DNA from 3 places in the Kitasatospora sp. NPDC048722 genome. Region 2 is predicted to be linked to each of the others. Evidence: riboswitches for the same ligand, from Rfam matches in the RefSeq annotation. Region 2 holds a riboswitch; each other region holds the start of a gene.
What was found. Region 2 has a riboswitch for magnesium ahead of AB0C76_RS12825 (NRAMP family divalent metal transporter). Riboswitches for the same ligand answer to the same signal wherever they lie in the genome.
Positions count from the first base shown of each region.

Region 1: linked by a shared signal. The riboswitch ahead of AB0C76_RS29635 (hypothetical protein) and the one ahead of AB0C76_RS12825 (NRAMP family divalent metal transporter) in region 2 are both predicted to bind magnesium.
Region 3: linked by a shared signal. The riboswitch ahead of AB0C76_RS29815 (CBS domain-containing protein) and the one ahead of AB0C76_RS12825 (NRAMP family divalent metal transporter) in region 2 are both predicted to bind magnesium.

Region 1 is NZ_JBEZGX010000047.1:58,467-68,060, forward strand. Features, by position in the region: gene AB0C76_RS29615 (glycosyl hydrolase) at 1-503, opposite strand, end outside; gene AB0C76_RS29620 (glyoxalase) at 647-1,090, opposite strand; gene AB0C76_RS29625 (hypothetical protein) at 1,145-1,642, opposite strand; gene AB0C76_RS29630 (winged helix-turn-helix domain-containing protein) at 1,689-2,165, opposite strand; gene AB0C76_RS29635 (hypothetical protein) at 2,226-2,480, opposite strand; M-box (ykoK) riboswitch at 2,863-3,036, opposite strand; gene AB0C76_RS29640 (universal stress protein) at 3,508-3,993, opposite strand; gene kdpB (potassium-transporting ATPase subunit KdpB) at 4,183-6,366, opposite strand; gene AB0C76_RS29650 (hypothetical protein) at 6,721-6,894, shown strand; gene lysA (diaminopimelate decarboxylase) at 6,928-8,274, shown strand; gene AB0C76_RS29660 (hypothetical protein) at 8,771-9,370, opposite strand; gene AB0C76_RS29665 (PadR family transcriptional regulator) at 9,367-9,594, opposite strand, start outside.
Region 2 is NZ_JBEZGX010000013.1:113,818-123,411, forward strand. Features, by position in the region: gene AB0C76_RS12800 (PadR family transcriptional regulator) at 1-516, opposite strand, end outside; gene AB0C76_RS12805 (hypothetical protein) at 946-1,602, shown strand; gene AB0C76_RS12810 (hypothetical protein) at 1,662-2,207, shown strand; gene AB0C76_RS12815 (YoaK family protein) at 2,220-2,891, opposite strand; gene AB0C76_RS12820 (MgtC/SapB family protein) at 2,940-3,674, opposite strand; gene AB0C76_RS12825 (NRAMP family divalent metal transporter) at 3,784-5,430, opposite strand; M-box (ykoK) riboswitch at 5,805-5,991, opposite strand; gene AB0C76_RS12830 (BlaI/MecI/CopY family transcriptional regulator) at 6,166-6,537, shown strand; gene AB0C76_RS12835 (M56 family metallopeptidase) at 6,534-7,421, shown strand; gene AB0C76_RS12840 (hypothetical protein) at 7,533-8,642, shown strand; gene AB0C76_RS12845 (NlpC/P60 family protein) at 8,757-9,594, opposite strand, start outside.
Region 3 is NZ_JBEZGX010000048.1:18,758-28,351, forward strand. Features, by position in the region: gene AB0C76_RS29810 (divalent metal cation transporter) at 266-1,591, opposite strand; gene AB0C76_RS29815 (CBS domain-containing protein) at 1,588-2,955, opposite strand; M-box (ykoK) riboswitch at 3,267-3,446, opposite strand; gene AB0C76_RS29820 (hypothetical protein) at 4,027-4,758, opposite strand; gene AB0C76_RS29825 (serine/threonine-protein kinase) at 4,906-6,324, shown strand; gene AB0C76_RS29830 (hypothetical protein) at 6,396-6,953, shown strand; gene AB0C76_RS29835 (hypothetical protein) at 7,133-7,600, shown strand; gene AB0C76_RS29840 (hypothetical protein) at 7,651-9,096, opposite strand; gene AB0C76_RS29845 (NUDIX hydrolase) at 9,286-9,594, shown strand, end outside.

The DNA.
Region 1 (9,594 bases), on a different contig from region 2:
GGCAGCTTCTCGGCGATGGGCTCCCAGTCTCCGCCGCCGGTGCGCGAGCGGAACACGCCGCCGTCGGCGCCCCCCGCGTAGACGTGCCCGTCGTCGTCGGCCGCGAGGCCGGTGATCCGGCCGGTGACGTCGCCGGAGCCGCCGCTGGAGTTGGAGTTGACGTCGCGGTAGCGCGGGTCGTCGGCGTTGTAGGGCTTGGTGGTGACGTGCTCCCACTCGCCGCCGGTGCGCGGCAGGGACTTGAGCTGCGCCCAGGCCGCACCGTACGCGCCGGGGGCGACCACGCCGGGGGCCGTGCGGGCCTCGGTGAACTGGGCGGTGGACTCCATGGAGTCGTGCGCGTCGTCGCTGCCGCCGTCACCGCCGTCCGTCGTGCCGTCGTGGGTGGTGGCGGTGGTGGTGGGCACCGGGACGGGGGCGGCGAAGGCCTGGGTGGTGGTGAGGCCGATCGCGGTGAGGGTGACGGCGATCGCGAGCAGCCGTCGGTGTTGCCTGTCGGGCACGGTGGAGTCCTCCCCTGGACGTTCCGCGGTGCGCGGTCGCGCACCTGGCGGAGCATTCGGAAGCCTGTCCGCCGGAAGCCCGGGGGAGGAAGGGGATTCGGGTAAGGAGACGTTAAGGAGCTTGCGGTTTCAATCAGTTGTCGTCAACTGTATGAAGGTTCCCGGGAGGACCCGGTCGGCTTCTCGGCGGTCGGCGCGGGCTGTTGGGCGTGCTGCTGCGCGGGTTGCTGCTCGACGAACTCCAGCAGGTTGCCGACCGGGTCCTGGGTGTAGAAGCGGCGGTTCGGCGGCAGCGAGGTGTCCCACACGACCAGTGCGCCGGAGGTCTCCAGCCGGCCGGCGAAGGCGTCGATCTCGTCGACGGCCAGGCCGGGGTGGGCCTTGGTGGTCGGCCGGAAGGCGTCCTCGATGCCCAGGTAGAGCCGGACGCGGCCACCGTCGGCGGCGAACCAGCAGCCGCCGCGCGCGGCGAGCGAGGCGGGGCGGGGGAGCTCGGCCATCTGCAGGATGTCGCCGTAGAAGGCGCGCAGCATGGCCTCGCTGCCGGGCGGAGCGGCGAGTTGGACGTGGTCCAGGGCGGTGATCACCGAAGGGTTCCTCTCGTGGTGCGACGCGGGGGCCGGAGTTGGTGGGCGCGGTCGTCAATGGCGCTGCGACGGTGGTGGGTTGGGGCCGGGCCGGTGCCGTCCCCGGCGCCGCTCGCGGACGGCGTCCACGAGCAGTCGGACGGTCGGGACGGGCAGGTCCAGCCGGCGGGCGATCCACGGCGCGGTGTGACCGCCGAGGGCGAGCACCCAGGCCGCGTAGAGCTGGTTGAGCTGCGGCCCGTCCTCGGCGAGCAGCAGCGGGCGGACGGCCTCCATCGGGAAGCCCTCCAGGGCGCGGGTGCTGTAGACGGGGCCGTCCGGGCCCGGCGGAGGCAGCGGGAGCCTTCGCCGGGCCGCCAGACGGCGGCCGACCAGCAGCGCGGCGACGAGCAGCAGGCCGGTGGCGGCGGCGCCGATCAGGGCGGCGCCGATCACCGGCCGCTCCGGGTCCGAGGCCTCGCTCAACGCGAGGCCTTCGAGGACGAGGAGCGTCAGGACGACGAGCAGCCCCGCCGCCTCGCCGCGCCGCGGGAGCAGCTTGCCGGGAGTCATCGGAAACCTCATCGTGGAGGTGGGGAAGGTGAGTTGGCTGAACGGGTCAGGCTGCGGCGGCCAGCCGGGGGTCGTACTTGTAGCCGACCTGGCGGACGGTCGCGAGGGCGGGCCGGTGTCCGGGGCCGAGCTTGCGGCGTATCCGGGCGATGTGGGTGGAGATGGTGCGGGTGTCGCCGTTGTCGGGGCGGCCCCACACGCTCTCCATCAGCTGGCGGCGGCTGTGCACCCGCAGCGGGTTGGCGACCAGGTGGGCGAGCAGCTCGAACTCCATGAAGGTGAGGTCGACTTCGCGGCCGTCGACGGTCGCGACCCGTTGCTCGGGGTCGATCGCCAGCCCGTTCGGCGGGGTGTCGTCGCCGGTCCGCACCCGGGTGGCCCGGACGGGGGACTGCGCGGGGACGGGCTGTACGGGGGAGGCCTGCGCGGCCTTGGCCGCGGGGGCGCTTGCCCTCGTGACGGCGCGGAGGGCGGCCCGGTGGTCGGAGAAGATGACGTCGAGCCGGGGGTAGCGGACGGCCATGACGGGACTTCCTTCGGCGTGAATCTGCTGGTGGAGTGGGTGGCGGAAGCGGACGGGTGGTCAGTACTCGGCATGCCGGCGGGCGCACGGCCGCGCCGTCCCGTCGGCGGCGGTGACGGTCTCCCATCGGGCCCGCAGGCGCACCTGAGGCCCGGCCGGGGCCTGCGAACCGATGGCCTGGAGCACGCTGTCGGCGATCGGGCCCGCGGCGATCGGGCCCGCGGCGATCCGGCCGAGGACGCCGGCGGGGGTGGCGCGCAGGCCGCGGGGCGGAGCGGTCCGGGGGGCGGGGTGGAAGGAAGCGGCGACGGACATGGCGACTCACCTCGGGTTCAACGGTCGGCGGGCGTGCGGGGGCATGCCCCGGCCGGGCGTGGCGTGGGGTTGGCAGGTTGACGCGCGAGCGCGCCTCGCAGCGGGCGACGGTGGCCCCCTGCGGGCACGACACCGCGACCCGGGGCGGCCTGTCCGATGTGGGGCCGCGCGGGCGAGGTGGGTGCGACGGGACGTCAGAAGCGCTGCGCGATAGAGGTGTTCAGCGTCTGCCGGAGGCGCGCTCGGGCACACGGGAACGGGGCTGACTGTGGCCCGGACTGCTACTGCTGTCCATGTGATCGCCTCCTTCCGGTCGGGCGCACCACGGGCGGCGCGTTCATCGACTCGGCAGGAGCTCGCCAACCTGCCCCCCGGGGCGGCCGGCTCACCCCAACTCGTCAGAGCTTTGGCACTTCACGGCGTAATCCCCCCTTGGGGGAAGCCACTTGGGATCAACCCTTAGGTCGGGAAGATCTGTCCTGAACCTGGGCGTCTCTCGACGTCGTCGGGTCAGTGGCCTGTGTCCGTGAAGACGCCTCACCGAACGAGGTGCCTTTCAAACACCCGAAAGCATAGCCCGGAACCGCGCGACCCTCGACACCTTTGTCGAACTTCTGACACGAACTCCCGACACGTACTCCCGGTGCGAACACCCTCCCCGGGGCGCATGGCGTTCGAGTGCGACCTGATGACGGTGGGTGCGAGGGGATCCTCGGCGTGATCGGCGGCTCGACGGGCGGCTACCGCGCTCGGGCTCGGCATGGTGCACCCGCAGGCCGTCCCGACCGTGGTCCCCGCTCTCCGGCTGCTTCGGGGCGAGCACAGCCTCGCGACCCGGACGCGGCTGCTGCCGCCCTCGCTCACGTGGCTGAGCGCCCACCTCAACGCTCCTTCTCCAGAGGGGCGTTGACATGACGCCGCCCCCGTCCGGGCGGATCGGACGGGGGCGGCGCAGGGGGCTCGCCGGGCCGGCCCCGGTGGCCCTGGCCGTGGTGCCGCGGTGCGGTGGTGTCGCGGTGCGGTGGTGTCAGCGGGCGAGGAGCGGAAGCGGGGCGCCCGTGCGGGCGGGGAGTTCGAGGCGGGTCAGGAGTTCGGACGGGGACACCTCGATGACCCGGCAGCCGGCCCGGTGGCGGCAGTGGCGGGCGACCGACGCGTGACGCAGCCGGTCGAGGCGGCGGCGGGTGGCGGCACCGATCACGAGGAGGTCGTCCGGGCCGGTGACGGTGCCGACCAGGGCGGGACCCGGTTCGGAGTTGACCACCACGGGGCGGACGACCAGGCCGGACGGGTACCCGCCGTAGGCCTGTTCGAAAGCGATGTCGAGGCGCCGGCGGGCGGCGTGCTCCAGTTCGGACAGCGGCCGCAGCCCGTCCCGGTCGTGCACGGTCCAGGCCGCGACCGGGACGAGGGTGGCTCCGAGTCGGGCCGCTTCGCCGACGGCGTGGTAGAGGGCGGCGAGACTGCTCAGTGATCCGCTCAGGCCGACGATCACTCGGGTGGTCCCGGTCATGGCCGTTCGCCTCCGTGTGGTTCCGTGTCTTCGGTTCCGTCATGTCCAGTGAACCCCGGAACCATCCGGTCCGCGCCGCCGCTGACGCCGCCATGACGCGTGCCGCCCGCATCTTGACGGCCCCCTGACAGCCGCGCGTACTAGTAGCACCGGCGCCGGCACCGGCACCGGCATCCGGACGGTCGCTGATCAGCCCAGTCCCGGGACGAACTCGATCAGCAGGTCGATCGCCTTGATGCCGAGGAACGGCAGGACCAGCCCGCCCAGCCCGTACACCCGCAGGTTGCGCCGGAGCAGGTCGGTGGCCGAGGCGGGCTGGTAGCGGACGCCGCGCAGGGCGAGCGGGATCAGCGCGACGATGATCAGCGCGTTGAAGATGATCGCGGAGGCGATCGCGGACTGCGGGCTGTGCAGGCCCATGATGTTGAGGTGGTGCAGCCCGGGGTAGGCGTTCGCGAACATCGCGGGGATGATCGCGAAGAACTTGGCGACGTCATTGGTGATCGAGAAGGTGGTCAACGCGCCCCGGGTGATGAGGAGTTGCTTGCCGACCCGGATGATGTCGATGAGCTTGGCCGGGTTGGAGTCGAGGTCGACCATGTTGCCCGCCTCCTTCGCCGCCGGGGTGCCGGAGTTCATGGCGACGCCGACGTCGGCCTGGGCGAGGGCGGGGGCGTCGTTGGTGCCGTCGCCGGTCATCGCGACCATGTTCCCGGCGGCCTGTTCCTGGCGCAGGTAGGCGAGCTTGTCCTCGGGGGTGGCCTCGGCGAGGAAGTCGTCGACCCCGGCCTCCTCGGCGATGGCCTTGGCGGTGAGCGGGTTGTCGCCGGTGACCATGATCGTGCGGATGCCCATCCGCCGCAGCTCGGCGAAGCGTTCGGCGATGCCCTCCTTGACGACGTCCTTGAGCTCGACGACGCCGAGCGCGCGGGCGCCGTGCCGGTCGTGCACGGCGACGAGCAGCGGGGTGCCGCCGTCCCCGGCGATCCGGTCCACGAGCGGTTTGGCCGCCATCGGCAGCCGGCCGCCGGACTGGACGACCCACTGGGCGACGGCGCTCGCGGCGCCCTTGCGGATGAGGCACGTGGCGCCGTCGGGCCAGCTCAGGTCGACGCCGCTCATCCGGCTGTGCGCGGTGAACGGGACGGGCCGCTGCTCGCCGAGCTCACCGGGGGCCCTTGGCGGCACCCAGTACTGACGGTTCGTCAGTTCGACGAGCGAGCGCCCCTCCGGCGTCTCGTCCGCGACCGATGCCAACTGCGCGGCTTCGGCGAGCTGTTCGGTCGTCGCGCCGGGCAGTGCGTGCAGGGCGACGGCCCGGCGGTTGCCGTACGTGATGGTGCCGGTCTTGTCGAGCAGCAGCACGTCGACGTCCCCGGCGGCCTCGACGGCGCGGCCGGAGAGGGCGACGACGTTGCGCTGGACGAGTCTGTCCATCCCGGCGATGCCGATCGCGGAGAGCAGCGCGCCGATGGTCGTCGGGATGAGCGCGACCATCAGGGCGCACAGCACGACGGTGGTCTGCGGGGCGTGCGCGTAGATGGCCATCGGCTGGAGGGAGACGACGGAGAGGATGAAGATGATGGTGAGGGACGCGAGCAGGATGTTGAGCGCGATCTCGTTCGGCGTCTTCTGCCGGTTGGCGCCCTCGACCAGGCTGATCATCCGGTCGATGAAGCTCTGCCCGGGGCGGGAGGTGACCCGGACGACCAGGTGGTCCGAGAGCACCCTGGTGCCGCCGGTGACGCTGGTGCGGTCGCCGCCGGACTCGCGGATGACGGGGGCGGACTCGCCGGTGATCGCGGACTCGTCGACGCTCGCGACGCCCTCGACGACCTCGCCGTCCTGCGGGATCACCTCGCCGGCCGACACGAGCACGATGTCGTGCAGCATCAACTGCTCAGCGGGGATGACCTCGTGGCGGTGGTCGCGGGTGCCGACCCGCCAGTGCAGCAGCCGCCGGGCGGTGGTGCCGGCCTGGGCGCGGCGCAGCGACTCGGCCTGCGCCTTGCCCCGGCTCTCGGCGACTGCCTCGGCGAGGTTGGCGAACAGCACGGTGAGCCAGAGCCAGAAGCTGATCACCCACGCGAACACGCTCGGGCGGGCGAGGGCGGTGAGCGTGGTGAGGGCCGAGCCGGTCTCGACGACGAGCATGACCGGGTTGCGGGCCATCGTGCGCGGGTGCAGCTTGCGGACGGCGGCGGGCAGGGCCTCGGCGAGCTGCTGCCGGGTGATGAGGGTACGTCGGCCCGCCTTCGGGTCCTTCGGGCGGTGGCTCGGGCGTGGCGGCTCGGGAGCGGGGGGTTCCGCCTGGCGGAACCGGTTCTCCTGGTGGGCGGTGGTGTCCGGTGGGGTGAGGGCCGAACGGCGCATCGTCTCGGGGACCTTCCGGGCTGCCCCGCACAGCGGGGCGGCGGGCTCGGGGGAGCGGCGGGAACGGCCGACAGCCCACCACCGGATCTCCACGCGCCATGCCGGTCTTGACGCGGGCTTGGCGGTGGAACGGCCTTCCTTGACAGTTCCCTGACACCATGATCGATCCGGCCTCCAACCTGCGCGAACACCCGTTCGGCGGGTGGGGTCGGGGGGAACGTCAGGAAGTCGTCAAGGTCGAGCCCATCCGCGTAGGTCACGCGTCAAGGGCGGGTGCGGTCGGTGTGCGATGGGTTTGCACTGGAACCGAGGGCCGCGGACGGCGGCCCTTCCACGACGTTCCCTGGAGCCCCGATGACCACCGCCACCGCCCTGATCGACGTCGACGAGCCGCTGGAACGGACGATCCGCCTCGTGCCCACCACCGAGCGTCCCGCGCCCGCGCCCGCCGCCCCGGCCCGTTCGGAGGTCGACCCCAGCCGTACCCGCCCGGCCCACTGCCGGTTCGCGATGCACTTCGAGGACTGACCGCCACCCGCTCGACGTTCCGTAGGAGCCGCAATGACCCAGCTCACCGCCCTTCCCTCCGTCACCTCCACTCCCGCCGACGCGCTCGGCGGCCCCTGGCCCGCGTCGGCGCGGACGGGGCCCGGCGGTGAGGTGCTGGTCGGCGGAGTCGGGCTGGCGGAGGCCGCCGAACGGTTCGGCACGCCGCTGTACGTGCTCGACGAGGCCGAGGTGCGGGGCCGCGCCCGGGCGTACCGGCGGGCGCTGCCGCACGCGGACGTGCTGTACGCGGCCAAGGCCTTCCTGTGCAGCGCGATGGCGGACTGGGTGGCGGAGGAGGGGCTGGGGCTGGACGTCTGTTCGTCGGGCGAACTGTGGCTGGCCTCGTCCGCCGGGTTCCCGGCGCAGCGGATCCTGCTGCACGGCAACGCGAAGTCGCCGGAGGACCTGAGGCTGGCGCGGCGGCTGCGGGTCGGCCGGATCGTCATCGACGGGCCGGCGGAGATCGCCAGGCTCGCGGCGCTGGTCGCGGCGGACACCCCGCAGAAGGTTCTGGTCCGGGTCGTTCCGGGCATCGCGGCCGGGCACCACGCCGCGGTGCGGACCGGGGTGGGCGGGCAGAAGTTCGGCTTCCCGGTCGAGGGTGGCGACGCGGCCGACGCGATCGCCCGGGTGCTCGACCAGCCGGGGCTGGAACTCGTCGGTCTGCACTGCCACTTGGGCTCGCAGATCACCGAGGTCGAGCCGTTCCTCCAGTCCGTGGACACCCTCGTGCGACTGCTCGCCGAGGTGCGCGACCGGCACGGCGTCGAGCTGCCCGAGCTCGACCTGGGCGGTGGTCACGGCATCCGGTACCTGCCGGGCGACCAGGAGCTGGACGTCGCCGAGTTCGCGGTGCGGGTGACGGACCGGCTCGCGGTGCGCTGCGCCGAGGCGGACCTGGAGGTGCCGCGCCTGACCGTCGAGCCCGGCCGTGCGATCGTCGGTCCGGCGGCGGTGGCGGTGTACCGGGTGCTGTCCGTGAAGCACACGGCGGACGGGCGGTGCTTCGCGGCGGTGGACGGCGGCATGAGCGACAACCCGAGGCCGGTGCTGTACGGGTCGGAGTACACCGTGCGGATGGTGGGCCGCCGTACGGACGCGGGTACGGCGCGGGTCGACGTGGTCGGGCGGCACTGCGAGGCCGGCGACGCGCTCGTGCGCGACGCGCTGCTCCCCGCGGACCTGCGGCCGGGTGACCTGCTGGCCGTCCCGGCGGCGGGGGCGTACCAGCTGTCGATGGCCAGCGGCTACAACATGGTGGGCCGACCGCCGGTGGCCGCCGTGAAGGACGGCAGGGCACGGCTGCTGATCAGGAGGGAGACGGTCGAGGACTTCCGTCTGAGGGAGGTCGGCCGGTAGCGGTGGTGGCGCGAGAAGTCGGCGAGGCCGACTTCTCGCGCTGCCTCATGCTGTGGGGAGCCCCACCCGATCCACCTCTGCCCGGCGCCCGATTGACCGGTGGCGCGAGCCGCCCCGCCCGTTCGGCCGGGGCGGTCCCTCATGAGGACGAGAAGCCGGCGACAACCCGTCCGGCCTGACACGGGATGTCCGGCCGGATCGTGCGGGGCGGGCGATCACGTACCGGCTCGACCGCCGGCCCTCCGGTACCCATCGCGACCACACCGCGTCCGAGTCGTGGGCCGGTTGCTCCGTCGCACCCTGCCGGCGTGCCGCGATCGGCAGCCGTCTTGCACCTGTACGCGGACGCGGCCCCGGGTGTGCTGGACGCCGCCGTCCAGCGCACCTGGGATGCCGACCGCGTGTTCACCCGGCGGGTTCCCGGCCCGGCGCCGATGGCGCCCGGGTGGAGGCTTCCCCGGTCCCGGGCGCGCCTCGTGCCGCCGAGCACCGGGGCTCAGGCCGCCAGGGCGGCGGACCGCAGCCGGGAGGCGGAGCGGGCGAGACGGAACGCGGCGACGAGCGTCGGGCAGAACCCGATGGCGCAGGCGACGAGGACGCCGGCCGGGGTCAGCCCCGCGGAGGAGGCGACGACGACGGCCGCCAGGGGCGTGAGCAGGATCGGGCTGAGCAGGAGCAGCGCGGCCTGCTTCTTCTCTCGTCCGGTCCACTGCGGGGACTTGGCGACCCGGACCGTCGCGACCAGGGCGCTGACCAGCGCGAGGCCGGGCCCGACCGCCGGGACGAGGAGCAGGGGCATCGCCAGGACGGCGAGGAGCAGGGTCGTCGTGGTGCGGCGGCCGGTCTCCGGCTCGGGTCGGGCGCAGCCCTCCTCGGCGAGCGCGGCGTCGGCGATCCGCCGGGGGCTGCCCAGCTGTTCGAGGACCTGCCGGACGGCCTCCTCATCGGTGGCGTCGCTCTCGGCGAGCGCGATCTCGACGTGCTCGCGCAGGTCGGCGAGCAGTTCGCGGCGGCGTTCGGCGGTCAGCGGTGCGGTGTACCGCTCGACGGCGTCGAGGTGGGCACGGACCAGGGGGTGCTCGGTGGCGTTGTTCACGGGGTGTCTCCCGGGGCGAGTACGTGATCGACGGTTTCACGGAAGGCGGGCCACAGCGTGGCGAACTCCTTTAGCGCGCTGCGCCCGGCATCGGTGAGGGTGTAGTAGCGGCGGGACGGGCCGCTGGCCGAGTCGCGCAGGAACGTGTCGGCGAGTCCGGCCCGCCGCAGCCGTGACAGCAGGGGGTAGATCGTTCCCTGACTGGTCGCCAGCGCCGGGAACCT
Region 2 (9,594 bases):
CACCTCCGCGGCGAGGGCGCCCAGGCGGGCGGCGGTGAGGTCGATCCAGCGCAGGTCCGCCTCCAGGTGGAACAGGCCGTGGTCGGCGAGCAGGGCGTCCACCAGGGGGCCGGTGCGGCGCAGGTCGGTGAGCTCGCGCATCCGGCGCAGGTGGGCGGCGCGCTGGGTGTCCAGGTAGTCCTGGGCGTCGCGGCCGAGCATCAGGGCGAGCACGACCTTGGTGAACAGGGTGCTCTGCAGGTTGGGTTCGGGCGCGACGGGTTCGGTCAGCCAGGTCTCGAACTCCGTAGCGCCGGTCTCGGTGATCACGTAGCGCTTGCGCTCGGGTCCGTCACCGGGCTCCGCCTCGCCGGCGACCACCTTGCCGTCGCGGGCGAGGCGGCCGAGCGTCGCGTAGACCTGGCCGTACGGGAGGGGCTTGCCGCGGCCGAACAGGGCGTCGTAGTCGCGCTTGAGGTCGTAGCCGTGGCTCGGCTCCCGTTCCAGGAGCCCGAGCAGGGTCAAGGGAACACTCATGGGGAGGACCATACCCCACGCGTATACTCTGAGTGTATATCCGGCGAGAACAAGCCGGTGACCTGGCGCGACGTCAGAACCCCGGACACGGCGGGCAGGGGGCGGGCCCCACACCCGCCCCCTGCCGCACACCACGGCCCGACGCCCCCACGCGAACCGGGCCGGCCGCGCCCAGGCACGGGAGGCGCGACCGGAACCAAGCCTGCCCCGCCCGCACCGCCCTGCCGAGGGCCGAACGTCCCGTTCCGGTCACCCGGTTCCGGCCGTCGCGGCCGCCGCCACCTCCACCGCCACCGGTGCCCGGCCGTCACGCGCCGCGTTCGTGCGAACCCGCACGGCACTTGTGCCCGGGCGGGCACGGGGTGGACATTGGGTAACGGAACGCCGCTCACCACCACACAGCCCCACCGCTTCTGAGGAGCCGTCATCGTGTCCAGCAGCCCCCGCCCGGCCCGGCCCGCGTCGCTCCCGCGGCGGATCGGCCGCCAGCTGCGACGGGCCCTCGGCGGACGGCGCGAACCGCTCGCCCGGTCCGTGGACCGCTCCCGCGCCCGCGCCTGGACCGTCGCCGCCCTGGGACTGCTGCTCTCCCTCGCCCTCGCCACCGCCGGCGCCCTCGCCAGCTACCGCTCCGCCGCATCCCAGGCCTCCGCCGACCACGGCCGGTTCCACCAGGTCGACGCCGTCGTGCTCGGGCCGCCCCAACACGGCTCCTCCGGCGGCCGGTTCGCCGGCGGCGGGTACGACAGCCGCGTCGAGGCCGAGGCCGGCTGGACGTACCCCGACGGGCAGCCGCACACCGGCACCGTCCAGGCGCCCCGGACGGCGGCCGTCGGCAGCACCGTCCGCATCTGGGTCGACCCCGGCGGCGCCGTCGCCGCTCCCCCGCTCGACCGTGCCGCCGTCGCCGTCTCCGCCGCCTGCATCGGCGCCGGCACCCTGCTCGCCCTCGTGGCGCTCGTCGTCGTCGGGCTCCGGCTCCGGCTCCGTGCCCTCGAACGGCGGTCCGACGAGTCCTGGACGCGCTCCTGGGCCCGGCTCGAACCCCTCTGGAGCGGCCGCGCGGGCCACCGGCAGGACGACTGAAACCGACCGGGGCCGATCCGCGTCTCCCCCGTCAGCCAACCGCACCCGGGGGACCGCACATGAACAACCGTCGCACCGCTCTGGCCGCCGCGCTCGCGCTCGGCCTGGCCGCACTCGTCACCGGCTGCGGGCCGGACGACCCGGACCCCGCGCCCGCGGCCGCCCCGCCGGCGCCCACCACGGCCGCCTCCGGAGCACCCGCACCCGCCCCCACGGCGAGCGCGGCACCCGCCACGCCCGCACCGACCGCCTCGGCCGCGCTCAAGCCCTGTCACCCCGACCCGGCCCGGCCGGACTTCGTCAAGTTCGACTCCGCGACCACCACGGGCGGGGTGACCAAGGTGAACCTGACACCGGTGAGCTGCGGCTACCAGGCGGAGAACGAGGAGCTCGTCGAGTACACGCCCACCGGCGACGCCACGGGCTATCAGCTGACGAGGAACGCGGTGGTGCAGGTGGTCGAGTTCACCGGCAAGGGCACGAAGGAGCGCACCATCACGCCGGCCGAGCTGGCCACGTACAAGCTGGCCAGCACGCCCTACTTCGCGGTCCACCGCAACGAGCAGGGGAAGATCACGGCGATGAAGGAGATCTACCACCCCTGAGACACGCCCCGGTCAGGGCCGCGCCGCCCAGGGCGGGGTGGTGCGGGAGGGGCGGTGGAGGACGGCCGCGACGGCGATCAGGAGGGCCGAGGCCAGGGCCAGCGCCGTCGGGACGTTCGCGTGGAGGACGAGCAGGGCGCCCAGCAGGGCCCCGGCGAGCATCCAGACCGCGGAGGCCAGCCGGCGGGGGCCGGAGCGGTCGGCGGCGAGGGCGGTGATCGTCATGGTCAGCACCGTCGTCGTCAGGTCGGGCACCTTCAGCGAGCGCACCACCGCGTTCTGGCCGCCCATCGCCAGGGCGAGCAGCCCGATCAGCGCGTAGCGGACCGGGCCGGCGGTGTGCCCGGCCGCCACCGCCAGGACGGTGCTCGCGACGACGAGCGCCGCCTGGGCCACGACCGCCGCCCGTAGCAGCCGTCCCCGGTGCTCGGGCAGGCGTCCGGCGAGGTGCCCGCCGGCCAGGGCGCCGGCGAGGAAGGCCGCGAGGGCGGCCAGCGAGGCGGTCGCGGAGAGGTTGGCCGCGCCCGCCAGGGCGAAGCCGAGGAACACCACGTTGCCGGTCATGTTGGCGACGAAGACGTGCCCGAGCGCGAGGTAGCTGACCGCGTCTACCACGCCGGTGACGACGGTGAGCACCAGCAGCAGCGGCACGAGCGGCCCGTGCCTGGGGTCGGGCGTGAGCATCGGGCCTCCTGGTGGTGGGCGGTCTGACGGTCCTTCCGTTCTACTCCCTCACGCGAGCGCCGGGGCGCCGGGGTCGTCCGATTCGTCCTCGACGCGCCAGTGGAGGTCGCGAACGCCCGGTTCGAGGGAGAGCCGGGTGACGACCTGCTCCAGCGCGGGGGCGACCTGGCCGGGGACGGCGACGGTCGCGCGCAGGCTGGTGGCCTCGCCGGTGTCGGCGCGGCGGGCGCGCAGGCCGGTCGGGGTGAGCCCGGAGGCGGCGAGGGACTGGAGCAGCAGGGCCCGGATGTGCGCCTCGGACTTGCGGTCGCACTCCAGGTGGACGGTCGCGCGGTTGGTGGAGTCCGGGTCGCTGCCGGCCTGCGGGGCGCGGTCGAGCAGCCGCCCGGCCGGGCGCAGCACCAGGTGCACGGCGAGCACGGCGAGGGTGCCGAGGACGGCGAGTCGGAGCTTGCCGGACGCGGCGAGCACCCCGACGGCGGCCGAACACCACAGCGTGGCGGCGGTGTTGAGGCCGCGGACGCCGGCGCCGTCGCGCAGGATGACGCCACCGCCGAGGAAGCCGATGCCGGAGACGACGTACGAGGCGACCCGGGTGGGGCTGCCCGTGTCGCCGACGGCCTCGCTGTAGAGGACGAACAGGGTGGCGCCGGCGGCGACCAGGGCGTTGGTGCGCAGGCCGGCCATCCGGGCGCGCCACTGGCGTTCGACGCCGATCAGGGCGCCGCAGGCGACGCCGGTGGCCAGCCGGACCAGGAACTCGGCGGTGGTCAGGGTGTGCACGGCGGCACCTCCTACGGAGAGACTGCGGGCGGACGGGAGGGGGAGGAACGGAACGGACGGGTGGCGGGACCTCAGCCCGCCCCCGTCCGTTCGGTGGGCTTCCGGCGGCTCAGTGCCCCAGGGCGGTCTGGACGACCTTGATGATGACCATGATCATCGCGATCAGCAGGTAGGCACGCAGGGCGCCCATGCCGACCTTGCGGGCGGTGGACATGACCGGCTTCTCCAGGGACTCCAGCGGGGGCATCCGCCAGTTCCCGCGCCCGGTGCGGTCGATCGGGTCCTCCTTGGTGCCGCTGCGGCCGAAGGTGAAGAAGTACCCGGCGACCAGCACGCCCGCCACGCCGCAGCCGGCCATGATCCACAGGATCGCGTCCGAGCTGATGTCCGGCCAGACGACGGCGGCGGTCAGGATGAGCGACAGCATGACCAGCACGCCGACCACGGCCGAGGTGAAGGCGTTCGTCTTCGGGCCGTTGACCCACGGGCCGAGGACGGCCTTGTCGTTGCAGAGCAGCAGCAGGAAGACGGTCGCGGAGGGCAGCAGCACGCCGGCGAGCACCTGGACGAACTGCGTCATCAGGCCCTGGGTGTACTCGGTGGACAGCAGCGTGATCGCCGCGGCGACCACGACCAGGCCGGCGTAGATCCCGTAGAAGCCCTTGGCACCCTTCACGCCGCGGTGCAGCGAGTGCTTGATGCCGAAGACGTCGCCGACGGCGTAGGCGGTGGAGAGCGAGACCGCGAAGGCGCCGATGATCGAGGCGTCCAGCAGGGCGACGGCGAACAGCACACCGGCCAGGCGGCCGGCCTTGTCCTCGATGCCCCTGGCGACGGCGGCCGCGTCGGAGAACTGGCCGAAGCCGTCGGTACCCGCGAACGCGGCGGCGGTGAGGCCCATCATCGCGGCGGCGCCGACGATGACCACGGCGATCCCGATCCACAGGTCGACCTTCTCGTACCTCATGAAACGCGGGGTGATGCGCTTGTCGATGACGTACGACTGCTGGAAGAACAGCTGCCAGGGGGCGACGGTGGTGCCGACGATGGAGATGATCACCAGCATGACCGCCGCGAGCCGGCCCGAACCGCCCGGCATGCTCGGCACCACGAAGTCGTGGGCCATCTGCGAGGTCTTCGGGTGGACCATGAAGTAGATCGGCACCAGCAGCAGCGAGCCGGCGCACAGCGTGACGGCGACCCGCTCGAAGCGCTGGAAGGAGCCGGTGAACGCCGAGGCGATGATGATCGCGGCGGCCAGGACCACCGAGGCGGCCTTCGGCAGGCCGAGGTAGCCGGCCGCGAGGGTGACGCCGATGAACTCGGTCACCAGGGTCAGGGCGTTGAGCAGGAAGAGGTCGATGACGCTGAACGCGCCCCAGAACCTGCCGAAGCGCTCCAGGATCAGCCGCGCGTGGCCGACGCCGGTGACGGCGCCGAGGCGCAGCACCATCTCCTGGTTGACGTACAGCACGGGGACCAGCATCAGCAGGGTCCACAGCAGCTGGGTGCCGTAGTTCTGGCCGGCCTGGCCGTAGGTGGAGAAGGCGCCGGCGTCGTTGTCGCCGACCATGACGATCAGGCCCGGGCCGATGATCGCCAGCAGCGTCTTCAGCCGCACCGAGAGGCCCCGGCGGGGCGCGTCGTCGTCCAGCCTGATGGTGCCGAGGGCACCCTTGATGTCACCGATGTGCGCGTCGTCCAGCACCGCGCTGCGAGCGGCGGGAACCTTCGGGTCGAGCATGGCGTTCGCCATGGTGGGTCCTCCCCGCCCCCTGCCTTGAGGGGGCCGTCAGGGGGCACGCAGCAGTAATCCCCCCTGCGGACGCGCGACACCGGGCCGCACGGCGGCGCGAGCCGGGACAAGGCCGGTCTCGGGCGTCGCGCTGACATGACGGTGCGTCAAGTCGCTTGCGTCAGGGCATGGTTGAGCGCACCACGGAGCGCCTGACGGAGCGTTCGCAGGAAAGGTTGTTACCGCGTGCCGGAGGTGTACGAGAGCATGCGGGGGCAGGGGCGACTGTGGCCCGGACTACTGCAGTCCATGTTTCTCGCCTCCTCCCGGCCGGGGGGCGCACCGACTGTGCGCCGCATCGCGACACGGCAAGGAGCGGACCGGTCCCGTCGACCGGTACACCCCAACTCGTCAGAGCTTTGGCACTTCACGGCGTAATCCCCGGCCGCAACGGGCGCTGCGGGGAAGCCACTTGGGATCAACCCTTAACTCGGGAAGATCTGTCCTGAACCTGGGCGTCTCTCGACGTCGTCGGGTCAGTGGCCTGTGTCCGTGAAGACGCCTCACCGAACGAGGTGCCTCTTCAAACCTCGAAGAGCATACCCCCGTGCGGATCGCCGTGGGCCACTTTTCCGGTTTCCTTCGACACCTTTGTAGAACTTTGACGCAGGAGGACGCAGGACGTCGGCGACGTCGAACGCCGTACCATGGGCGCCGTTCCAGACGGCGGCGGCGAGGAAGGGGAAACGGGCGGTGCTGCGCGGGTTCGGCGACCTTGAGGCCGAGATCATGGACCGGCTCTGGTCCTGGGGCCGGCCGGCCACGGTGCGCGAGGTGGTCGACGACCTCCAGCAGCAGCGGCCGGTCGCCTACACCACCGTGACCACGGTGGCCGACATCCTCCACACCAAGGGCTGGCTGCGCCGGGACAAGGTCGGCCGCGCCTGGGTGTACGAGCCGACCTGCACGCGCGAGGCGTACACCGCCCGGCTCATGCACCAGGCGCTGGAGACCACCCACGACCGCACCGGCGCGCTGCTGCACTTCGTCGACGCCATGACCGGCGACGAGGCCTCCGCGCTGCTGGCCGCACTGGAGCAGGTGAAGGCCCGGGACGACGAGCGGTGACCCTCGCGCTGCTCGGCCTCTACCTGGCCGCGACCGGTCTCGCACTGCCGCGCCGGCTGGCCGGCTCGGCCCGGCTCCAGGCGCACCCGGTGGCGGGCACCGCCCTGTGGCTGGCACTGATGGCCTCGTTCGCAGTCGCGCTGCTGCTCGCCGCCCACCACGCCGTCGAACCCTTCGCCCACGAGCCCGCCGGACTGCTCGGGCTCCTCCCGCACGCCGAACCGGCCCCGCCGCTGGCCCCGCACACCCACGACTGGTGGCTGCTCGCCGCCGGGGCCGCAGGGCTCGCCGCGGTGGTGGCCGCCGTCGGCGCGCGGGCCGGACGGGCTCGCCGGCGGCACCGGAAGGTGCTGGACCTCGTCGCGGTGCGCGACCGGCGCTGGAACGCGCTGGTGCTGGAGCACGCCCACCCGGCCGTCTACTGCCTGCCCGGCCGCCGCAGCCGGGTCGTGGTCTCGCGCGGCGCCCTGGAACTCCTCGACGAGCGCCAGCTCGCCGCCGCCGTCGCGCACGAACGCGAGCACATCCGCGGGCGGCACCACCTGCTCCGGCTGCCGGCCGACGCCTTCGCGCTCCTCCTCGGCCGCCTGCCGCTGGCCCGCCTGGGACGGGCGGAGGTGGCGCTGCTGCTGGAGATGGCGGCCGACGACGCGGCGCTCGCCCGGGTGTCGCGCACCGAACTCGCCTCCGCGCTCTGCGCCCTGGCCACCTCCCCGGCGCCGCCGGGCGGCTCCCTCGGGGTCGCGGCCACCGGGGTGCTCACCCGGGTGCGGCGGCTGGCGCGCCCCGGGGGCGGCCGGCGCCCGCGCCGAGCGGCGTGGTGGGCCGGGGTGGTGGCGGTCCCGCTGCTCCCCTACCTGTTGGCCTGTGCGCCGCATCCGTGAGCCCGGGCGTCGCCCTCCGTCCACTGACCGTCCATCAGACTCCCAGGAAGATCGGTTAACCTGCCCCGGCACCGCACCGTGCGGTGCGCCAAAGGGGGATCGACAACCGAGATGACCGCGAAGACTTCGAAGAGTTCGATCAGCAGGTACACCCGCACGACCGCCGTGGCCGCTGCTGCCGCCGCCGTCCTGGCACTCACCGGCACCGCCGCCCAGGCCGCCGCCCCGGTCTCCGGCACCGAGGGCATCATCACCGTCGGCCACAACCAGGCCCAGCCGCTCGTCAGCCCCGACGGCACCACGGCGTACGTCGTGGTGACCGGGACGGGCAACGCCGTCCAGGTCAAGGCGGTCGACACCCGGAGCGACGCCGTCACCCGGCAGGCCACCCTCGGCGCCACCCAGCTCGGCCTGGTCGCCGGGCTCTCCCCGGACGGCACCCGCCTGTACGTCGCGAACGGGCAGCAGCTCACAGTGCTCGACACCGCCACGCTGACCGTGCTCACCACCACCGCGCTGCCCGACCAGCCGCGCCAGGCCGGCTGGAACCCGGGCACGCTCACCGGCCTCACCGTGAGCCCCGACGGCGCCACCGCCTACGTCGTCCAGAACGGGCCCACCGCCTACCGCCAGTACGGTCAGGGCCGGGTGGTCGCGTTCTCCACCGCCCAGCATGCCTTCACCGGTTCCGTGCAGGTGCCCACCGGCTTCACCGGCACCGCCGCGTTCCGGCCGGGCGGGCACGACCTGTACGTCGGCGGCGACGCCGGCGTCTTCCACGTCGGCACGGCGGGCGCCACGCCCACCCTGGTCGGGACCGTCAGCGGCACCGCCGGGGCGCTCGACTACTACCCCGTCTTCAGCCCGGACGGCACCCGCCTGTTCGCGGTGGCCTCCGGCTACAAGGGCGGCCAGGCCGACGTGATCGACCCGGCCGGCGACACCGTCACCCGGCACCTCACCCTGGTCAGCGGTTTCGCCGACCTGCGCGCCCCGCAGGTCAGCCCGGACGGCACCCGCCTCTACGTGGAGAAGAACGACTACAGCGCCGGCCCGTCGGTGCTCTCCGTCGACACCGCCTCCGGCAGCGCGGTCGCGGCCGAGACCATCTCCCCCGACGAGGACCAGCTCGACGGCCTCGCGGTCGGCCCCGACGGCCACACCCTCTACGTGACCGGCAGCATCGGGAGCGACGGGACGCTCCAGATCATCGCCAACTGACCCGAAGGGGCGGGCCCGGTCGTTCCGTCGGGAACGGCCGGGCCCGGCTCCGGCGGCCGACCTGCCGCCGGCCGGCTCGGCCCGCCCCCGCCGCCAGGTCCGGGGCGGCGCCCGTCAGGCCGGGCGGACGGCGCCCATGTACGGCATGACGGAGATCGGGAGGACCTCCACGTTCTTGCCGGTGCGCGGGGAGTGGATCATCTTGCCGTCGCCTATGTAGATGCCGACGTGGTGGATGTCGCCGTAGAAGAAGACGAGGTCGCCGGGCTGGAGGTCGCCGCGGGCGATGCGCGTGCCGGCGTTCCACTGGTCCTGCGACATCCGGGGGAGCTTGACGCCGGCCGCGCGGTAGGCGGCGCCGGTCAGGCCGGAGCAGTCCCAGGTGTTCGGTCCGGTGGAGCCCCATTCGTAGGGCTTGCCGAGCTGGGCGGTGGCGAATTTGATGATGTCGGCGACGCGGCCGCTCCCGCTCGGGCTCGGGCTCGGCAGGGTGGCGTCCGCGCCGGGCCCGGCGGCGGGACGGTCGGCCGAGCGGGAGGCCCGGTCGGCCGCGGCGGCCTGCTGGGCGGCGGCCTTCGCCTTCTCCGCGGACTCCTGGGCGTTGATCCTCGCCCGGTCGGCGGCGCTCAGCTTGTTGAGCAGCGCCTGGGCCTGCGCGAGCCGGCTCTGGACCTGCTTCTTCTCCTCGCCCAGCGACGCGCCCACGCTGTCGAGCTGGGTGAGCATGGCGGCGGCCTCGGCGCGGTCCTGGTCGAGCCGGCGCTGCTCGTCGCGGGCCTGCTTGAGCAGCGCGGTCTGGCCCTCGACGACCTGGTTCTGCGCGGCGGCGCGCTCCAGGTAGCCGGCCGGGTCGGAGTCGAGCATCAGCTGGATGCCCGGGTCGATGCCGTTGGTGCGGTACTGCTCCCCCGCCACCGCGCCGAGCCGGGTGCGCAGCTCGTTCATCGCCTCC
Region 3 (9,594 bases), on a different contig from region 2:
AGCCCGCCGTTCAAGCGATTTGCTCCCCGGGCGAGCCCGGGTCGAACGGGGTGTTTTCGAGCACCCGGCGGGAGGCCCGTGGAGCGGCGGGAAGCCGGGCGCGCAAGGCGCGGGGGCCCCGGCGGGGGAGGCCGGAGGGCACTGCGGAGCCGTCGCCGGATTCACTCGTTCGGCTGGTCGTGCGGCGTGCGGGGGTTCCCGGGCCCCCGAACGCCACCGGGCCTGCCGTCCGTGGACGACAGGCCCGGTGGTGCTTTCCGGTTGTTCAGCCGATGCCGAACCAGCCGAGGATGGTCTGGCCCAGCAGGATCGTCGACATGAGCGCGACGCCGACGACCGCGATGGTGGCCACGACGCGGTAGCGGGGGCTGTTGGCCGCGTCGCCGAGGACGGACCGGCGGTTGGTGAGCACCAGGAGATAGACCAGGACGATCGGGCTGATCAGGCCCTGGAGCACCTGGGTGCCGATCAGCAGCTGGATGAGGTCAACCGGGGTCAGCGCCACGATGGCACCGAGCGCGATCTGGGCGGTGAACAGCCCGAGGAACAGCGGCGCGTCGCGGAAGCTGCGCGACACGGAGCGCTCGACGCCCGCGGCCTCGCCGATCGCGTAGCTGGCGGAGAGCGGCACCACGGCGCCGGCCAGGGCGGAAGCGCCCATCAGGCCGAAGGCGAACAGCAGCTCGGCGCCGTGCCCGGCGACCGGCTTGAGCGCCTCGGCGGCCTCGGCGGCGGACTCCAGCGGGCCGGTGCCGCCGATGGCCGAGGCGGTCGCGATGATGATCGTCAGGCTGATCACGCACGCGAACACCGCGCCGAGCACGGCGTCCGCCCGGATCAGCTTGTAGTCGGCCGGCTTGGCACCGCGGTCGACGACGCCGGCCGCCGCGTAGAACTGCATGTACGGGCTGACGGTCGTGCCGATCAGCGCGACGGCCAGCAGGATGAAGTCCTTGCTGGGCTCCAGGTGCGGGATCACCAGGTGCTCGCCGACCTGCCCCCAGTCCGGGTGGCCCATGACCATGGCGACGGGGTAGGCGAAGAACGCCAGCGACATCACCAGGAAGATGCGCTCGGCCCACTTGTACGAGCCGAACAGCACCAGCGACCACAGCAGGACGGCGGCCGGCGGGATGACCGCCCACTTGGGCACCCCGAGCAGCTCGAAGGCGGCGCCGATCCCGGCGAACTCGCTGACGACCAGCCCGGTGTTGGCCAGCAGCAGGCAGAACACGGCGAGCGCGGTGAGCCGCAGGCTGAACTGCTCGCGGATGAGCGCGCCCAGGCCCTTGCCGGTGTGCGCGCCGAGCCGGACGGCCATCTCCTGCACCATCACCAGGGCGATGGTGACGAGCACCATGAAGAACAGCGTCCCGTAGGTGAACTGCGAGCCTGCGCTGGCGTAGGTGGCGATGCCCGCGGCGTCGTTGCCGGCGTTGGCCGCGACCAGCCCGGGACCGGCCACCATCGCGACGGCGGCGATCCGGCGGAAGCCCCTTCGGCGTCCGGGCGCGGGCGCGGACGACCGCGGCCCCGCCGGCGCGGCCGCGGACGCGTCGGCGTCGGGGCGGGTGTCGAGGTCGCGGGTCATTTCAGGAGCCTCCGGAAGTGCAGGCGCCCGCGCTCGGGGAGCAGCGAGTCGAGGATGTCGTCGGCCAGGACCCGGCCGAGGGGGCGGTCGGTGTCGTCGACCACGAGCAGGGAGGTGGCGCGGGCCGCGACCAGGTGGTGGGCGGCCTCGGCGAGACGGGTGTCGGGGCGGACGGTCACCGGCGGGCCGAACTGGGCCCGCCAGGCGACCAGGTCGGCGACCACGGTGGTGTCCTCGGCGACGGCGAGGTCGAACAGCGGGATGTCGCCGACCAGGACGCCGTCGTCGTCCAGGACGGTCACCGCGTCGATGTCGGTGCGGTGTTCGGCCTGGGCGGCGAGCTCGGCCCGCACCTCGCCGACGGTCCGGGCCGAGCGGGTGGTGACCAGCAGGGTGGTCATCGCGCCGCCGGCCGTGCCCTCGCGGTGGGTGAGCAGCGAGCGCAGCTCGGCGGCCTCGGGCTCGGGCATCCGGGCCAGCAGGTTCTCGCGCTCGCCCGGGTTCAGGTCGCGCAGGGCGTCGGCGGCCTCGTCCGGCTCCATCTCGTCGACCAGCCGGGCGGCGTGCTCGGGCGGCGCCTCGCGCAGGAGGTTCTCCAGCTCGGCGGGCTCCATCTCCTCCAGCGCGTCCGCCGCGTGCTCCGGCTCCAGCCAGCCGAGCAGCTGCTGGCGCTCGTGGCGGCCGAGGTCCTCCAGGATGTCGGCGAGGTCGGCCGGGCGCAGCCGGTGCAGCGCGGAGCGGGAGGCGCGCAGTCGCACCTCGGCGGGGCCGTGGGTGGCCTGTTCGCCGAAGGGGGCGACGGACTGCCAGTCCAGGACGCCGTCCGGGGTGGGGCGGATCTGCCAGCGGCGCGGCCCGAGGCGGCGCAGGAGGGTGGGCAGCGAGACGTCGACGCCGACCAGGACGGTGCGGGCGGCGAGCGGGGCGAGGTAGAGGTCGGCTGCGCGGGTGACCTGGACGCCGTCGACGTCGACGAGTTGGTGGTCCATCACGTCGCGGGCGAGCAACACCTCGCCGGGCCTGCGGTTGAAGTCGCGCAGGTCGACGCGGGAGGTGCGCAGGCGGACCCCGCTGGTGTGGATCCGCTCGACGGTGGTGGCCGCGATGAACGCGCGGCGGCGGCCTATGCGGATGATCAGGCCGGTGACGGGCGGGTAGGGCTCCGGTCCGTAGAGGCGGGCGACGACGTCGACGACGCGGCCCACCTCCTCGCCGGCCTGGTTGGTGACCGGGCCGCCGACCAGCCCGGCGAGCGAGACGAGCGACGATCGGACGGCCTTGGTGACGGTGGTGCGGCGCTCGGCTTCGACGGTGCGGTCGCGAAGGCGCGCCGTGGCGGACGAGAACAGTGTGGTGGTGGCCATGGAGAAACCCCCCTCGCCCCGGCAGGACGGGGCATCGGGCCGCCTGGTGGCATGCCACTGCCAACCCTGACCGCAGGGGTCACCGGGCGCACGCAGGGGCCTCCCGCGTCACACGGACGCGAGGGGGGAAGCGGAGCGGACCCGGCGGGTCAGGGAAGGAGGAGCCGCCTGGAGCGGCGGAAGAAGGACGGCGGGAACGAAACGGTGGAGGGCCGACTATGGCCAGGACTTCCGTCCATCACGCCCCCTCCCGATCTCGGCCGCGATCCGGTGCCGCGGCGGCATGGCAGGGTGGACGGACGTCACCGCCCGATGCACCCCAACTCGTCAGAGCTTTGGCACTCCACGGCGTGTCCCCGGCCGGTGCGGGCGGGGAAGCCACTTGGGGTCACCCCTTGGGCCGGGGAGACCTGTCCTGATCCGGAGCGTCTCTCGACGGGTGGGATCAGTGGCCTGTGTCCGTGAAGACGCCTCACCGAACGAGGTGTCTTTTCGAATCCTTGACAGGATAGGGCCTCGCCATCCCCCCGGCATAACCCTTGACCTGAGCTTGACCCCGCCCCGACCAGCGGGGGAGCCGCCGGGCGCGCGTCGGCGCGCGCGTGTGCGGAGGCGTACGCGGGTGTCCGGAAGGCGAGAGGACCCGGGAGCGTAGCCTGCTCCCGGGCCCCTGTGTGCCGCCCAATTGCTCACACCGGCACGTTTAAGGGCCGCGGATCAGATTGAAACCGACGCGTTCTGCCGTTGAACTACCGTGCCACGGAGCGGCACAGGCAGGACTTGAACCTGCATTCGTCGATGTTCGTCCGCACCCGGTCGATCCGGTGTTCGGCGGCGAATGCTGAGACTGGAGCGAGAGTCTGAGATTCACGGGGCCCGCCTCTGCCTGGCTTGGGCTACCCCGGCCGGTGGTGCCGGGGGGAGGATTCGAACCTCCACTGTGACCCCTGGTCAGCTTCAACATCAGTGTCAGCTTTTTCGCACCGCGCGAGCGCCCCCATCCGGTCTCCCGGAGAGTTCTCGGCGCCGTTCGGTGCACCCGCCCGGCTCCCCGGACGGGCGATCAGGCGGCTACCTGAACAGGTAGCCGAAGACGGCGTCGCCGACGCGCTGGTCGGTGACCTCCACGGCGTTGGCCTCCTCGCGGGCGAACTTGACCGCCTGCTGGAGCTTCTCCACCCGCTCGGCGAGCTCGTTCACGCGCCGGGCCGGCAGTGCGCCGGAGAACTTGACGGTCGTCCAGTAGCCGACCGGGACGTCCTCGTAGTAGACCTCGACCTGGGCCGGGTGCTTCTCGGTGGCCTCGGCCTTGACGTGGTTGCGCGGCACCTTCTTGGTCCGGATGGTGCGCACCGGCTCGGTCTTCCAGGAGTCGGTGGACGGGTCGAGGTTCCACGACTCGGAGGCGTCCAGCACCGGGAGCTTGCGCACGAAGGTGAACAGGTCGGTGAGCTGCTTCTCCAGGAAGAGCAGGTACGGGACGGGCACCTGGGCGAGCAGCACCTGGCCGTCCACCACCACGTCGGCGCGGGCGCCGAGGTTGGCCCAGTCCTTGGTGGCCGTCACGTCGAACAGCCGGGTGAGGGTCGTCGCGGTGGACCGCAGGATGTCCTCGGCCTTGAGCTGCACCCGGGTCGACTCCGGCGGCAGCTGCTCGCCCTCCTCGTCCTTGGGCTGGTAGGTGCGGGAGATCCCGGCCAGCAGCGCGGGCTTCTGCAGGTCCTGGTGGGCCTGGGTCAGCTCCTGGAAGGACTTGGACTTGACGCCTTTTTCGACGGCGATGATCTGGTTCAGCTTTGCCACGTCGAGGACGCTAGCAGTCCCGAACTGGTGCGCGGTACCCAATTTATGACCAAGCGGGCTCCCGGAACCGGACCGGGACCGGCCGGGGCGACGGGTCCGCACCGCGGCGTGTCCGGGGACGGGGGCGCGCCACTAGGGTATGGGTCCGTGACAGCATCGAACGGGGCAGTCGTCGGGGGCCGGTACCGCCTCCACGACCTCATCGGGCAGGGCGGCATGGGCCGCGTGTGGCGGGGGCGGGACGAGACCCTCGGGCGGGACGTCGCCGTGAAGGAGGTGCTCCTGCCGGCCGGCGTCGACGACGAGCACCGCGAGCAGCTCCTCCAGCGCACGCTGCGCGAGGCGCTCGCCGCCGCGCGGCTCAACCATCCGGGCATCATCACCGTGCACGACGTGGTGGAGCACGAGGGCGCGCCCGTGATCGTCATGGAGTACGTGACCGGTGCCTCGCTCGCCGCGCTGCTCGGCCGGGACGGCGCGCTGCCGGCGCGGCGGGTGGCCGAGATCGGCGTCGCGATGCTGAAGGCGCTCCAGCAGGCGCACGCGGCGGGGATCGTCCACCGCGATCTCAAGCCGGACAACGTCCTGTTGATGGACGAGCGCGTCATCCTCACCGACTTCGGCATCGCGCACATGGCCGACGCGACGACCGCGCTCACCCGTACCGGCGCCGTCATCGGCACTCCCGCCTACATGGCCCCCGAGCAGCTGGAGGGCAAGCCGCCGACGGCCGCCAACGACCTGTGGTCGCTCGGCGCGACGCTGTACGCGGCGGTGGAGGGCCAAGCGCCGTTCCACGCCGACACGTTCAGCGCGCTGTGCATCGCCGTCGTCACCCAGCCGCCGCGTCCGACCCAGCGGGCCGGTGCGCTCGCGCCGGTGCTCGCCGGGCTGCTCACCAAGGACCCGGCACAGCGGCTGACGGCCGAACAGGCCATCGCGGCGCTGGAGTCGGTGGTCCGGGGTGGGACGGCGCCGGTCGGCCCGCCGCCGACCCGGGTCGACGCGCCGCCGCTCCAGCCCGGCTTCGGGCCGCCCGTGGGCTACCCGCCGCCGCCGTCCGGGAAGCCGCTCCGGTCGGTGCTCGGCACGTTCCCGCACCAAACGCCGACCCCCGACGGCGGCTTCGCGCCGAACCAGCAGACGGCGCCCCATCCGCCGGGGGCCGACGGGCTCATCGCTGCTCCCCGGGGCAATGCGGCCGTCGCCCGGCTGGTGCGCTTCCTCGGCAGCATGGCGGTGCTCTGGGCCGTCGGTCTGTTGATGCCGTGGAACTACGTGCGACAGATGCCGCCCTCCTCCTACCTGTCCGTGCTCGTGGCCACGGTCGTGTTCTCGCTCGTGCACGCGTTGCCCCGGCCGCGCCTCCATCCCGGGCTGGTGTGGGCCCTCTTCCTCGTCGTCGACGTGGCGCTGTTCTCCGGGAACTTGTATATCCAGTACCAGGGGTGGCTGGGCATTCTCGGCTACGGCCGGGCGTCGGGCTCGGTCCTGTTGAACTCGCTGATCGTCGCCACCTGCGCCTGGCTCCTGTGGTGGAAGGTCCCGGGCAGCCGTCGCTCCTGATGCCGGGCCGGACCGGACGAAGATCATCCGGGCGTAGGCTCTTCGCGGACGACGAGGCAAGAGAGGCAGACATGGGCCAGAAGATCATCCGGTTCTCGGACCTGACCGGCGAGCACGTGGAGAACGACGACGACCTGGTGCGCATCGTGGTCCGCCGGCACCCCGACCTGGCGGACGGACCGGTCGAGATCGAGGCGCTCGCGGGTGAGCTGGCGGCGCTGGAGGAGCTGGCGCTCGACCTGGTGACGATCGAGCTGCACCACCCGGGCTCGGACGAGCCGCGGACGGTCGTGATGGAGGCCGGAGCGTTCGACCGGCTGGCCTCGGCGACGCCGATGACGGAGGTGCTGCGCAGCGCCAAGCCGGTCGCCCGGTCCGTCCCGAGCACGAGCCCGGCGTCGCTCGCCGCCAGGGAGAAGGTCAACTACGCGAGCCTGGACCACGCCGGCCGACCGCACAAGGGCCGCACGACCGACGCCGAGAAGCAGGTCGTCCAGCAGCACCTGGAGGAGATCAACGAGCGCCTCGCCACCGAGGGCGTCCGGACGATCGACCTGGCCAACTCGGAGCACGTCGCCCGCTACGGCCTGGAGGCCCTGGCGCGGGCGATCGGCGTGACCCAGGACTGAGGGTGGTGCGGAAGGGGCGCCGGGCGCTGGGGCGGCGTCCGGAGCCCCTGCCGTCGCGCTCCGTTCGGCCGAAGGGATGACGGGTGCGGTTCGGCTCGCGTCGCGTCGTCGGGGCCGCGCGGCCGCTCCCTAGCGTGACCGGTGATCGGGGGATCCACGGAGAGCGAGAGGTGCGGTTGATGCTGCGGAGGTGGGCAGTGACGGCGGTGGTGTGCGGTGCGGTGGCCGGGATGCTCGGTGCTGCGGGGCCGGTCGAGCGGCCGAGGGCCGGCGCGGACTCCGTCGTGGTGATCCAGGAGGACCCCGACCCGGTGCTGCCCGGCGAGGTGACAACGGTGCACGGGATCGTCGCCAACGAGACGCAGCGGGACGCGCCGGAGCTCGTCGTGAGGATCTCGCTGCCGGCAGAGGCCGTGCCGGAGGGCCGGTTCTACCCGAAGTCCTGCCGGAAGAGCGACGACGACAGGACCGTGACCTGCACGTTCCCGGCGGGTCTGCCGCCTGAGCGCACCGCGACGGCCCTGATCCCGGTGCGGGTCTCTCGCGACGTCGTGGGCTCCGCGATCAGCGGCACGGTGTCGGTCAGCAGTTCCACCGACCCGGGGGTGGACGACTCGCAGCCGTTCACCATCCAGGTCACCGGCTGACCGGCCGACCGGCCGGGCCTCGCCGGGCCCGGCCGGTCCAACGGCGCCGCTCAGCGGAACACGCGCACGTAGTCGGCGTCGAAGCTGATCGACGACGTGTCCGGATCCGGGTCGGGGTGGTAGTCGCCCGAGCAGATCGACAGGTTGAGGATCAGGTCCGCCCGGAAGTTCCGGCCCACGCCCTTGCCGTCGGCGAAGACCGGTTTGCCGTTGACGTACCAGACCGTCGACGTCGCGCCGTAGTACGTCCCGATGGTGACCCACTCGCCGGGCTTGACGGCGGTGCGGTCGCGCACGTACTTCTGGGTGCCGGCGATGTGGTTGGTCAGCTCCAGCAGGTCGCCGTTGTCCGGGTGGTACTCGAAGGAGTCGATCTCGTGGTCGCCCTCGCGCCACGACCACAGCGCCGGCCAGGCGCCGTACTCCTCGGGCAGTCGGACCCGGGTCTCGACGTAGTCGCCGGCCTTCACCTGGAAGTGCTCGCGGGTGCCCTCGGTGGTGATGAGGCCCGTCTCCCAGGCGGTGCGGCCGTTCGGCAGCCGGAAGGTGCCGGGGCGTGCGGTGAACGTGGCGACTCCGTCGGCGACCGTCACGCCGGCGGGGTCGATCAGGTCGAGCTTGTCGTCCTTCGGGTTGTAGTTGCCGTACTTGTAGGCGCTGCTCCTGGTGCTGTTCCAGCGGTCGGTGTTCAGCGGGCCGTCGAACTCGTCCGACCAGGCCAGCCTGGTGCCCGGGATCGGCGACGACGGCTGGGGCGGGGCGCCCGTGACGGTCAGGGTCTGCTCGGCGAGGTTGTGCCAGGCGCCGGCCTGGTCCTGGTAGAAGCCGAACATCCGGTACCGGCCCGCGGGGAAGGTGCGCGCCTGGGTGGTGAGGGCGACGCCGTCCGGGCAGATCTGCTGGTCGGTGAGGTTGCCGGGGAAGTCGAGGTTGTCGTCGTCGGCGTCGCGGACGCCCACGCCGAGCACGGCGACGGTCATGCAGGCGGTCGCGTGCACGGCCAGCTGCGCAGTGACCGGGGTGTCCGTGGTGGCGGTGGCGGGGGACAGCCGGTCCTGGACCACCCGGGGGGCCTCGACGGTCAGGGTGTGCTCGGTCAGGTTGTGCCAGGCGCCGGCCTGGTCCTGGTAGAAGCCGAACATCCGGTAGCGGCCGGCGTCGAAGCTGCGTGCCGCGCTGGTGAACGTGATTCCGCTCGGGCAGATCTGCTGGTCGGTGAGGTTGCCGGGGAAGTCGAGGTTGTTGTCGTCGGCGTCGCGGACGCCCACGCCGAGCACGGCCACGGTCATGCAGGCGGTCGAGCGCACGGTGAGCCGGGCGGCGAACGGCACGCCGGTGACCCCGGTGGCCGGCGTCAGGCTCACCTGGACGACCTGGGTGGCCCGGGCTTCCCGGGCTTCCCGGGTGGCGGCCTGCGCGGTGGCCGGGGCGGCGACGAGGGCGAGTGCACACGCGATCGCGCAGGCGCGTGCGGCGGCACGTAAGGATGTGAGCACGGGGACCTCCGGAGTGCGGCCGGACGCGGGTCGGCTGGAGCGGCCAGCGGATCGGCCGCGCAGCAGCCACGCTAAGCAGCGGGGGAGAGGGTCACCACCGGTGATCGGCCGAACGTACGCGCGGCCCTCAGGCCCTTCGAGCACTGCTTGAGGTCCGACCGGCGCGCGGCGATCGGCTAGCGTCGGCCCATGGACATGGAGACCCCGCACCAGTCGCTGCCCGAGCACGAGTTGGTGGCCACCAGCAGCACCGTCGTCTACCGGAACCGCTGGATGACCGTCCGGGAGGACAGGACCCTGCGGTACGACGGCGCCGAGGGTCTGTACGGCGTCGTGGAGAAGCCGGACTTCGCACTCGTCGTCCCGTACGCGGACGGCGGTTTCCACCTCGTCGAGCAGTACCGGTACACGGTGAAGGGCCGATACTGGGAGTTCCCGCAAGGCACTTGGGAGGACGAGCCGGACGCGGACCCGCTCGTCCTCGCCCGCGGTGAACTC